Methylocaldum szegediense: one gene and its partner. Each later gene encodes a partner of the first gene's protein in a complex. Links are inferred from orthologs where the notes say so. Each region holds a gene or a part of one and is shown on either strand. Other genes may lie near its edges.

Evidence for each region.
Region 2: the proteins of sbcB (region 1) and ssb are in contact, whole or in part, in a crystal structure (PDB 3C94), measured with the Escherichia coli proteins. The link is inferred for Methylocaldum szegediense from one-to-one orthologs.

Annotation. Positions count from the first base shown.
Region 1 is NZ_OX458333.1:1,294,926-1,301,018, forward strand. What follows is about bases 1-2,873. They hold sbcB (exodeoxyribonuclease I), read left to right. Parts: upstream 1-653; coding sequence 654-2,093; downstream 2,094-2,873. Other genes in these bases: nqrF (NADH:ubiquinone reductase (Na(+)-transporting) subunit F), read left to right, coding at 1-148; QEN43_RS05435 (hypothetical protein), read right to left, coding at 307-639; QEN43_RS05445 (SRPBCC family protein), read left to right, coding at 2,151-2,684; QEN43_RS05450 (YncE family protein), read left to right, coding at 2,686-2,873. Also shown: more of QEN43_RS05450, read left to right, coding at 2,874-3,684; QEN43_RS05455 (formate--tetrahydrofolate ligase), read left to right, coding at 4,230-5,903. UniProt on the Escherichia coli protein: Degrades single-stranded DNA (ssDNA) in a highly processive manner.
Region 2 is NZ_OX458333.1:4,070,659-4,073,355, reverse strand. It holds ssb (single-stranded DNA-binding protein), read left to right. Parts: upstream 1-963; coding sequence 964-1,431; downstream 1,432-2,697. Other genes in the region: QEN43_RS17645 (ISAs1 family transposase), read left to right, coding at 2,341-2,697; QEN43_RS17660 (MFS transporter), read left to right, coding at 1-821. UniProt on the Escherichia coli protein: Plays an important role in DNA replication, recombination and repair. Binds to ssDNA and to an array of partner proteins to recruit them to their sites of action during DNA metabolism. Acts as a sliding platform that migrates on DNA via reptation.

The DNA.
Region 1 (6,093 bases):
CGAGAACTACCTGAAGAACCACCCGGCACCCGAAGATTGTGAATACTATCTTTGCGGACCGCCTATGATGAACACCGCCGTAATCAAGATGCTGGAAGATATTGGCGTCGAGAGGGAAAACATCATGCTGGACGATTTCGGCGGTTAATTCATTCGCTGTTCTCGGAAAGAGAGGGCGGGAGGCGTTCCATGACGCCCCCGCTTTTCTTTTTCCGAAAACGTAGTAAAGTCGACGAACATAGTTTGAGGTAAAGTTCTCCGACGCAATCGTCGGCGGGCTCTTGCCCCTAGATCATCTTTACCGAATTAGGCGAGGCGAACGATGACATTGTTTCTGATTACTTTTGCGGTGATGGCTGCCGTTGTTTTCTTTATGGCGATCGGCGTCATGTTCGGGCGGGGCTCCATCAAGGGCACCTGCGGAGGCGTGAACAACGGCGAATGCATCTGCGCGCAGAAATGCGAAAAACGGCGAAAGCTGGAAGCCATGGCGGAAAACTCTTGACCGATCGGCACCTCAATCCCCCCAATCTGGTAGCGATAAACTGCCGACCATCTTTTCTCGCAGATAGCGATGTGTCGGATGGCGATCAATACTTTGGCGATCGACGTTCTCCTGTCGGACGGATAGATCGCCAAGGACCATTCGGCACATGTCGTCTTGTTGTTCCCTCTATTGGTACGATTACGAAACCTTCGGGACCGATCCCCGGCGGGACCGACCGGCGCAATTCGCGGGAATTCGAACCGATCTGGAACTGAATCCGATCGGCGAACCTGTAACTCTTTTCTGCAAGCCGGCGCGTGACGTACTGCCCGTACCCGAAGCCTGCCTGATTACGGGCATAACGCCGCAAATGGCCGCCGAACGGGGTCTCAAGGAGGCGGAATTCATAACCAGGATTCACGAGCAGTTCTCAGTGCCGGGGACCTGCGTCGCTGGCTATAACAACATTCGCTTCGACGACGAAGTGACCCGGCACTGTCTTTACCGCAACTTGTTCGACCCTTACGAGCGAGAATGGCGCAACGGTAATTCCCGCTGGGATATCATCGATATGTTGCGCTTGACTCGAGCACTCCGGCCGGAGGGCATCGAATGGCCGGTTGACGGATCGGGCAAACCCAGTCTGCGATTGGAGGCGCTTACAGTCGCCAACGGCATTCAACACGAGAACGCGCACGATGCCTTGGCCGATGTTCGCGCTACCATTGCGGTAGCGCGCTTAGTGCGCGAGCGCCAGCCCAAACTTTTCAACTTCGTTTTTGCCAACCGGGGCAAGCGAGAGGCTTTCGAATTGCTGCGCTTCGGCGCTATGCAGCCGGTTCTGCATGTTTCGGAGAAATATGCTTCCGACCGATATTGTCTCGCGGTCGTGGTCGCGCTCGCGAGACATCCTCGAAATCCGAATGGGGTAGTCGTTTACGACCTTTCCGTCGATCCCACGCCGCTCATCGATTTGAATGCAGAAGATCTCCGGGAGCGGCTGTTTACCCCAGCCTCGAAACTCCCGCCCGGCGTCGAACGCATCGCGCTGAAAACGGTGCATCTGAACAAATGCCCGGTTATCGCGCCGCTAACGGCCCTGCGGTCTCAGGATACGGAGCGGCTGCAAATCGACCTAGACCGCTGCAACCGCCACCTCGACCGACTGAAACGGGAATGGACCTTGCCGAAAAAGATTCGAGAAGCCATGACCTACAATGGCCCGGAGACGGATACCGATGATCCCGATCTCATGTTGTACGACGGCTTCCTGGGAGATGCGGACCGCGCCGTCTTGAAATGGCTGCGTGGTCTCACCCCAGACGAATTGGCTCGGGCGCAGCCGAGCTTCGAGGATGCGCGTCTTCCGGAACTGCTTTTTCGTTACCGGGCCAGAAACTTTCCGGAGACCCTGACACCAGAAGAAACTGCACGCTGGGAAGCGTATCGTATCCGGCGGCTGACGGTCGAGGGATGTGGGGGGAGCATCGTGCTGAACGAGTATCTAGCGCGAATCGAAGCGCTGGAAGCGTCTCCAGACCTATCCGCCAAGGATCGGGAAATCCTCAAGAACCTCAGGGAGTACGCGCGGGAAATTATCTCCTAGCCGACGAGCGATTTGCCTTATACTTCTGGCTTTGTTCATTTGCACCAGGAGAAATTGATGAAAAAACTCTTGTCATTTGTCGCCGCTCTGCCGTTGCTGTGGGCCGGACTGGCAGACGCTCACGGTCCGACCCGTCAGAAAGTTACCGAAACCATCGAAATTAACGCCACGCCGGATGCGGTTTGGGCGCTGGTCGGCGACTGGGGGAATCTTCAGAATTGGTTGCCGGTGGTCGAAAGCACCTCGGCACAAGGCGGAACCGAGAAAGGGGCGACCCGTGAGCTGAAGTTGAAAAGCGGCGGCGTGATCAAGGAGGAACTGAAAAGCTATGATGCTGACAAGATGACCATGCAATACAAAATCACGGAAGTTGACCCGAAGGATCTGCCGGTGGCCAATTACTCATCCACCATCAAAGTCGAACCAAATCCCGCCGGAGGTTCGAAGGTGGAATGGAGCGGCGCGTTTTATCGGAGTTTCATGAACAATAATCCGCCGCCGGATCAAAATGACGAAGCCGCTGTCAACGCAGTTACGAAGATTTACAAGGAAGGGCTTGCGAATCTCAAAGCCGTTGCCGAGAAGAAATAAGATGGCGAGCCTTCTTGATTGGGTAAGTCGGGCGAAAGCGGTGACCTGTGTCACCGCTCTTCTATTTGTCTTTATAGGCGATGTTTTCGCCGAACCCTACGCCTATATCACTAACCAGAAGGACAACAGCGTATCGGTGATCGATACAGCTACCGGAACTGTCGTCAAAGCCGTCAAAGTCGGATCAGAACCCGCCGGTGTCGCCGTCAGCCGGAACGGCGCCAAGATTTGCGTCACCAACCCTGGCAGTAAGGACGTGACCGTTCTGGATGGCCGCACGCAAAATGTGATCGCCACCGTGTCATTGGGTGAAGGGCCTGTGGGTATCGCGGTCGATCCCACCGGGACGCGGGCTTATGTGGCCGATTGGTACGGACACTACCTTTCGGTACTAGACCTCGAAAGCTTGAAGGTTCTGAAGCAAGTTCCGGTAGGGCGTTCTCCTTCCGGTGTCGTGGTGAGTCCGGACGGGACAAAGATCTATGTCGCGAACCGGGACGACGATTCGGTTTCGTTGATCGACGCGGCTGATCTTGAAGTCAAGAAAACCGTCGCCGTCGGCAAGCATCCCTTCGGTATCACCCTGGATGCCAAGGCTGAGCGTCTTTATACCGCCAACGTCGAGAGCAACGATGTCTCCGTGGTCGATGCAGAGGCGATGACGTTGTTGAAGACCATCCGGGTCGGGGATAGGCCGTATGCGGTAGCGATAGGGGCTGGAGGAACCCGCCTGTTCGTGACCAATCAATACGACAACACGGTCTCGGTCATCGCTGTCGACCGCGGCGAAGTCACTGCCACTATCGAGGTCGGCGAGTATCCGGAAGGCATATCCGCCCACCCCGATGGCAAGCATGTCTATGTCGCGAATTGGTTCAGTAACTCCGTTTCCGTCATCGATGCCGAAACCTTGCAGCTGGAGGCCACGATTCCCACCGGTGACGGCAGTCGGGCGTTCGGCGAATTCGTGGCGCAGGCCGTGGAAACCAGCTCGAAGTAGTCATGCTGATCGCCTAGAGCGTGTTATGCACTTTGGAACGATGGGCGGGGCGGCCCGACGGGCGCGAGGATGGCAAAGACGACAAAGTGCAAGCATGCCAAGAGATTTCGCCAGCCGTGCATCGTCGTGGTTCGAGCGCTGGGACCAGGCACTACAGCCGAAGCTGTGCTCCACCACCCACGGTCGGGTAGCACAAATCCTCTTTTGACCTCTGGAGTTGGCCGAGTCCCGCCAAATGCTCTCGTTCAGGCCCGGTAAGAGGCCACGGACGTCCATTCGACGTCCAACAGGTCGCTGATAAGGTTGCTGTGTGCGTCCGGGCCTGCCGAAGCGAGCGGTACAGCCCAGCACATTGTCGACGCGCGACATCGCTCGCTCCGAAAGGATGGCGGGGTACTTCACCTCCTTGCTGCGTTGCTTCCTGCAACTTGTTAATATCAGCCAGCTTCGCGGGTTCGGTTACGGCGTTTCATGGCTGGTGCTCGATGCCCCGTTTGGTTTCCGATTTCTCCATTGACTACCGAGACAGATAGGAAGGTGCATTCATGTCCGACATCGAAATCGCTCAAAAAGCCAAGATGCGGCCGATCATCGATCTTGCCAGAGACCGGTTAGGCATCGCGCCCGAACATCTCGACCCGTATGGCCATTACAAAGCCAAGCTTTCCTTGGACTATATCGACAGCCTCAAAGATCGGCCTAACGGCAAGTTGATCTTGGTCACAGCTATCAGCCCGACACCCGCAGGGGAGGGTAAGACGACCACAACCGTCGGTTTGGGGGATGCGCTGAACCGGCTGGGTAAGAAAACCATGATCTGTCTCAGAGAGCCCGCTTTAGGGCCGTGTTTCGGCGTCAAAGGAGGCGCAGCCGGCGGCGGCTATGCTCAGGTTGTGCCCATGGAGGACATTAATCTCCATTTCACGGGCGATTTTCACGCCATCGGCGTCGCCCACAACCTGCTGTCAGCGATGATCGACAACCACATCCACCACGACAACCGGTTGAACCTCGATCCACGCCGGATTGCCTGGAAGCGTGTTATCGACATGAATGACCGCGCCTTGCGCGACATCGTAATCGGCCTCGGCGGGACGGCGAACGGCTTTGCCCGCGAGGATGGCTTCGACATCATCGCCGCATCGGAAGTGATGGCTATCCTGTGCTTGTCGAACTCGCTTAAAGAGCTGAAGGAGCGGCTCGGGAACATCCTGGTGGGGTACACCCGTTTCGACGACAAGCCGGTTTTCGCGCGCGATCTCAATGCCCACGGTGCTATGGCGGCGCTGTTGAAGGATGCCCTGCGGCCGAATTTGGTCCAGACTCTGGAAAACAACCCAGTTTTCGTCCACGGCGGACCCTTTGCCAATATCGCCCACGGCTGCAACTCGGTGGTCGCCACTAAGGCGGCTTTGAAACTGGCGGATTATGTTGTGACCGAAGCCGGCTTCGGTGCCGATCTGGGCGCGGAGAAATTCATCGACATCAAATGCCGCAAGGCTGGCCTAAAACCGGACGGCGTGGTGCTGGTCGCGACCGTGCGGGCGCTCAAGTCGCATGGCGGCGTGCCGGTGAAGGAACTGCAAAAAGAAAACCTGGAGGCTCTTGATGCTGGCTTCGTCAATCTGGCGCGGCATCTCGACAACGTGCAGCAGCGGTTCGGCCTGCCTTGTGTCGTCGCCATTAATCATTTCACCTCGGACACCGATGCGGAAATTGCGTTGCTCAAGCGCAAGGTTGAGGAAAAAGGATCCAAGGTTATCGTCTGCCGGCATTGGGCCGAGGGTGGGAAAGGCGCGGAAGAGTTGGCGCGGGAGGTTGTCCAAATGGTGGACTCCGGGCAGTCGAACTTCAAATTCCTTTACGAAGAACGTGCGCCGCTCTGGGACAAGATCAAAACCATCGCCACCCAGCTATACGGGGCGTCGGACATCACCGCGGACAGCAAGGTCCGTCAGCAGCTCGATCGGCTGAGCGAGGAATACAGCCACTTCCCGGTATGCATCGCCAAGACGCAGTACTCGTTCTCCAACGATCCGAATCTTAAAGGTGCGCCGTCCGGCCATGTACTCTCCATTCGCGAAGTGCGGCCTTCTCACGGCGCCGAGTTTGTTGTGGCGGTCTGCGGCAGCATGATGACTATGCCGGGACTGCCCAAGGTGCCTGCGGCAGAGGCGATCGACGTGGACGAGAATGGCCGCATCACAGGTTTGTTCTAGGGAAGCTGAGAGCACGTGGATTCTGTTCATGCCCGTCGACATGCCGCATGCCGGAAAAGGCTTTGCTCCTTCGACTTCGCTCAGGACAGGCCCTTCGACAAACTCAGGACAAGCTTATCCCGGCCTACCATTAGCGATAACTTCGGATTGTGTAAGAGATGGAATAAGTCTTGATGAAACCGGCCGAAGA
Region 2 (2,697 bases), 2.8 Mb from region 1 along the record:
TGCCGACGCCCGCCGTGAGCCGATTTCACCGGGATACGGAAGTGCGACCGGCCTCTTTGAAAGAGGTTCTGGCAAACCGTGAGCTGTTGCGCATGGACCTAGGCATCTTCTGCCTACATCTGGTCCTGACCGCGACATTCGTCGTTCTCCCTTTGATTTTACGCGATACGCTGCAGCTCCAAACAGCTAAGCATTGGCACATCTATCTGCCTGTATTCGCGCTTGCCCTCGCCAGCATGGTCCCCTTCGTGGTCCTTGCGGAGAAACGACACAAGATGAAAGTGGTATTTGTCTCTTTCATCGGGCTGGTCGCCGTTTCGAATGTCGGCTTTGCCTGGCTTCAGCACGATTTCTGGAGCGTGTTCGGGCTGCTTTACCTGTTCTTCACCGGATTCAACCTCCTCGAGGCCATGCTCCCGTCGCTGATCTCGAAGGTCGCTCCGCTCGATCTCAAAGGCACGGCCATGGGCGTTTATTCCACGGCACAGTTTCTGGGCGCTTTTGTGGGCGGAGCCGGTGGCGGCTGGGTCTACGGCCATTATGGGATACCGTACGTCTTCTTGTTTTGCGCCGCCGTCGCTTTGCTATGGTTTATGGTTGCGCTAGGTATGAAGGCCCCGCGCGGATTGAGTAGTCTCATGGTCAACGTACGGGGATTGACTCAAGACCAAGCTTCCAGCCTGTCCCGGCGACTGCTTCAAATACCGGGGGTTGCCGAAGCCGTAGTCCTGGCGGAAGATGGAGTCGCTTATCTGAAGATCGACAAAGAGAAACTCGACCGCATGGCGCTCAATGGATTGTTACAGGAGTTGGCGGCGTGAAACTCCAGGCGCTTTTCGGCTGGTGTCAAAGCCCGCGAGGCATAACGTTTTCGCTTATACATTTTTTAGAACCTCGAGACCTGAACCAGGTCTAATATACGTTTAAACTCTCAACCGTACCACCGATCGGAGACACCTTGATATGGCCAGTCGCGGCGTCAACAAAGTCATACTCATCGGCAACCTCGGCGCCGATCCGGAAGTCCGTTACATGCCCAACGGAGGCGCAGTCACCACGTTACGCCTAGCCACTACCGAGACCTGGAAGGACCAGCAAACCGGCCAACAACAGGAACGCACGGAATGGCACCAGGTCGTGTGCTATCGGAAACTAGCCGAGATCGCCGGAGAATATTTGAAGAAAGGCAGCAAGATATATGTCGAGGGCAGCCTGCGCACGCGTAAGTGGCAGGACAAAAATGGCCTAGATCGCTACACGACCGAAATCATCGCCGATCAGATGCAAATGCTGGACCGTGTCGGCAGCGCTCCTGCCGGAGCAAACGCGCGGGGCGGGGAGGCCGACCGTTATGCGCCACCCTCGTCGGAATCGAAGCCCGAACCGGGATTCGGCAGCATAGACGACTTCGACGACGATATTCCGTTTTGAGACCCAGTCAACCTGAATTTACCAAACAAACCCTCCCAAGTTATTGTTATCTTTTAAACTTTTTCTTTGGCAGGCGTTGTAAGTTATAACGCAGTCAAAAGAAGTGTAAACAATCTCTACTTTTTTGGTTGTTATGGTGGAGATAGAGGCCGGTGAACGTATGCCTCTTATTTGTGAATCCCAATCTGGTTTAGGACTCTTTAAGCCAACAAGTTATGCGTTGCACCTGCGCTCACGCGGACGTGTGGTGAATACTCTCGGGCAGACCCTTCGGTCAGTACAACAGCTGTACGAAATCTTGTTCGCTAGCGGCATTGACCTGCTGGAACGTGTCAGGCGTAATGAGTTGCTTTCCTTATAGGTTTCCCGGGTCCGCTGGTGGGCAGCCTGGATCTCCACCGCCAACCGGGTCTCGTCGGTGGCAGCCGTGACAGAGGCCGTTTGAGCCAGGCATAGAACCCACTCTGGGACACATCGAACACCCGGCACATCAGCCGTACCGGATCCTCAAGTCGCAACGTTTCCATTAACGCATACGTTGCAGCGGCATCCTTCGCTTCGCTCTTCCTTCGCAAAGCCTGTCTTGAACGAAGTCGAAGGGTACGCCGCCGCTTTTTGACACATCGCGCTCCAGCTTGCCCCGGCGAGCTCTCGCTTCAATCGAACCATCCCCAGTTCCAGCTCGGTTAGAGGCGGCTGGCTTGGCCCGATGCAGGGCTGTTCAATTCTTATGAATTCGGGTAAACGGTTTTGATTTGCCGAGGGAGTGAACCGTTGTCCCCGTAAAACAAAGCCTGCTGCCGATTGCGGATCACCGTTGTGCGCAATGGAAGCGGTACGATCTCCCTCACCTGCGGCTGTTTAGTATCCTGGCGGTAATGAGCGGAGCGACCTCGTACGGCCGGATTCATCAGCTCATCCACACCCATCAGGCGCGATGGCAAGACCTTGCGCGGCAGCCTAAATCGCTTCGAGGACCGCCGGGCCGCCCAGGTGGTGAGCGCTTTCGCCGTTGGAGAGCGGATCGTGCTGGGCCAGGTGCTGATCGAGGATGCCGGCAAGGACCATGACATCCAGGCCGCCCAGCGGCTCATCGAAACCCTGGGACTAGCCGGGCGGCTGTACACGCTCGACGTCCTCCATCTTCAAAAAACAGTTGAGGCCGCGATCGCCACCGGAAGCGATCTGTTGGTCCAACTCAAAGGCAATCATCCCAAGCTATACGCAGCCGTACAGGCGGTTTGTCAGACGCAGCCTCACGCCGAG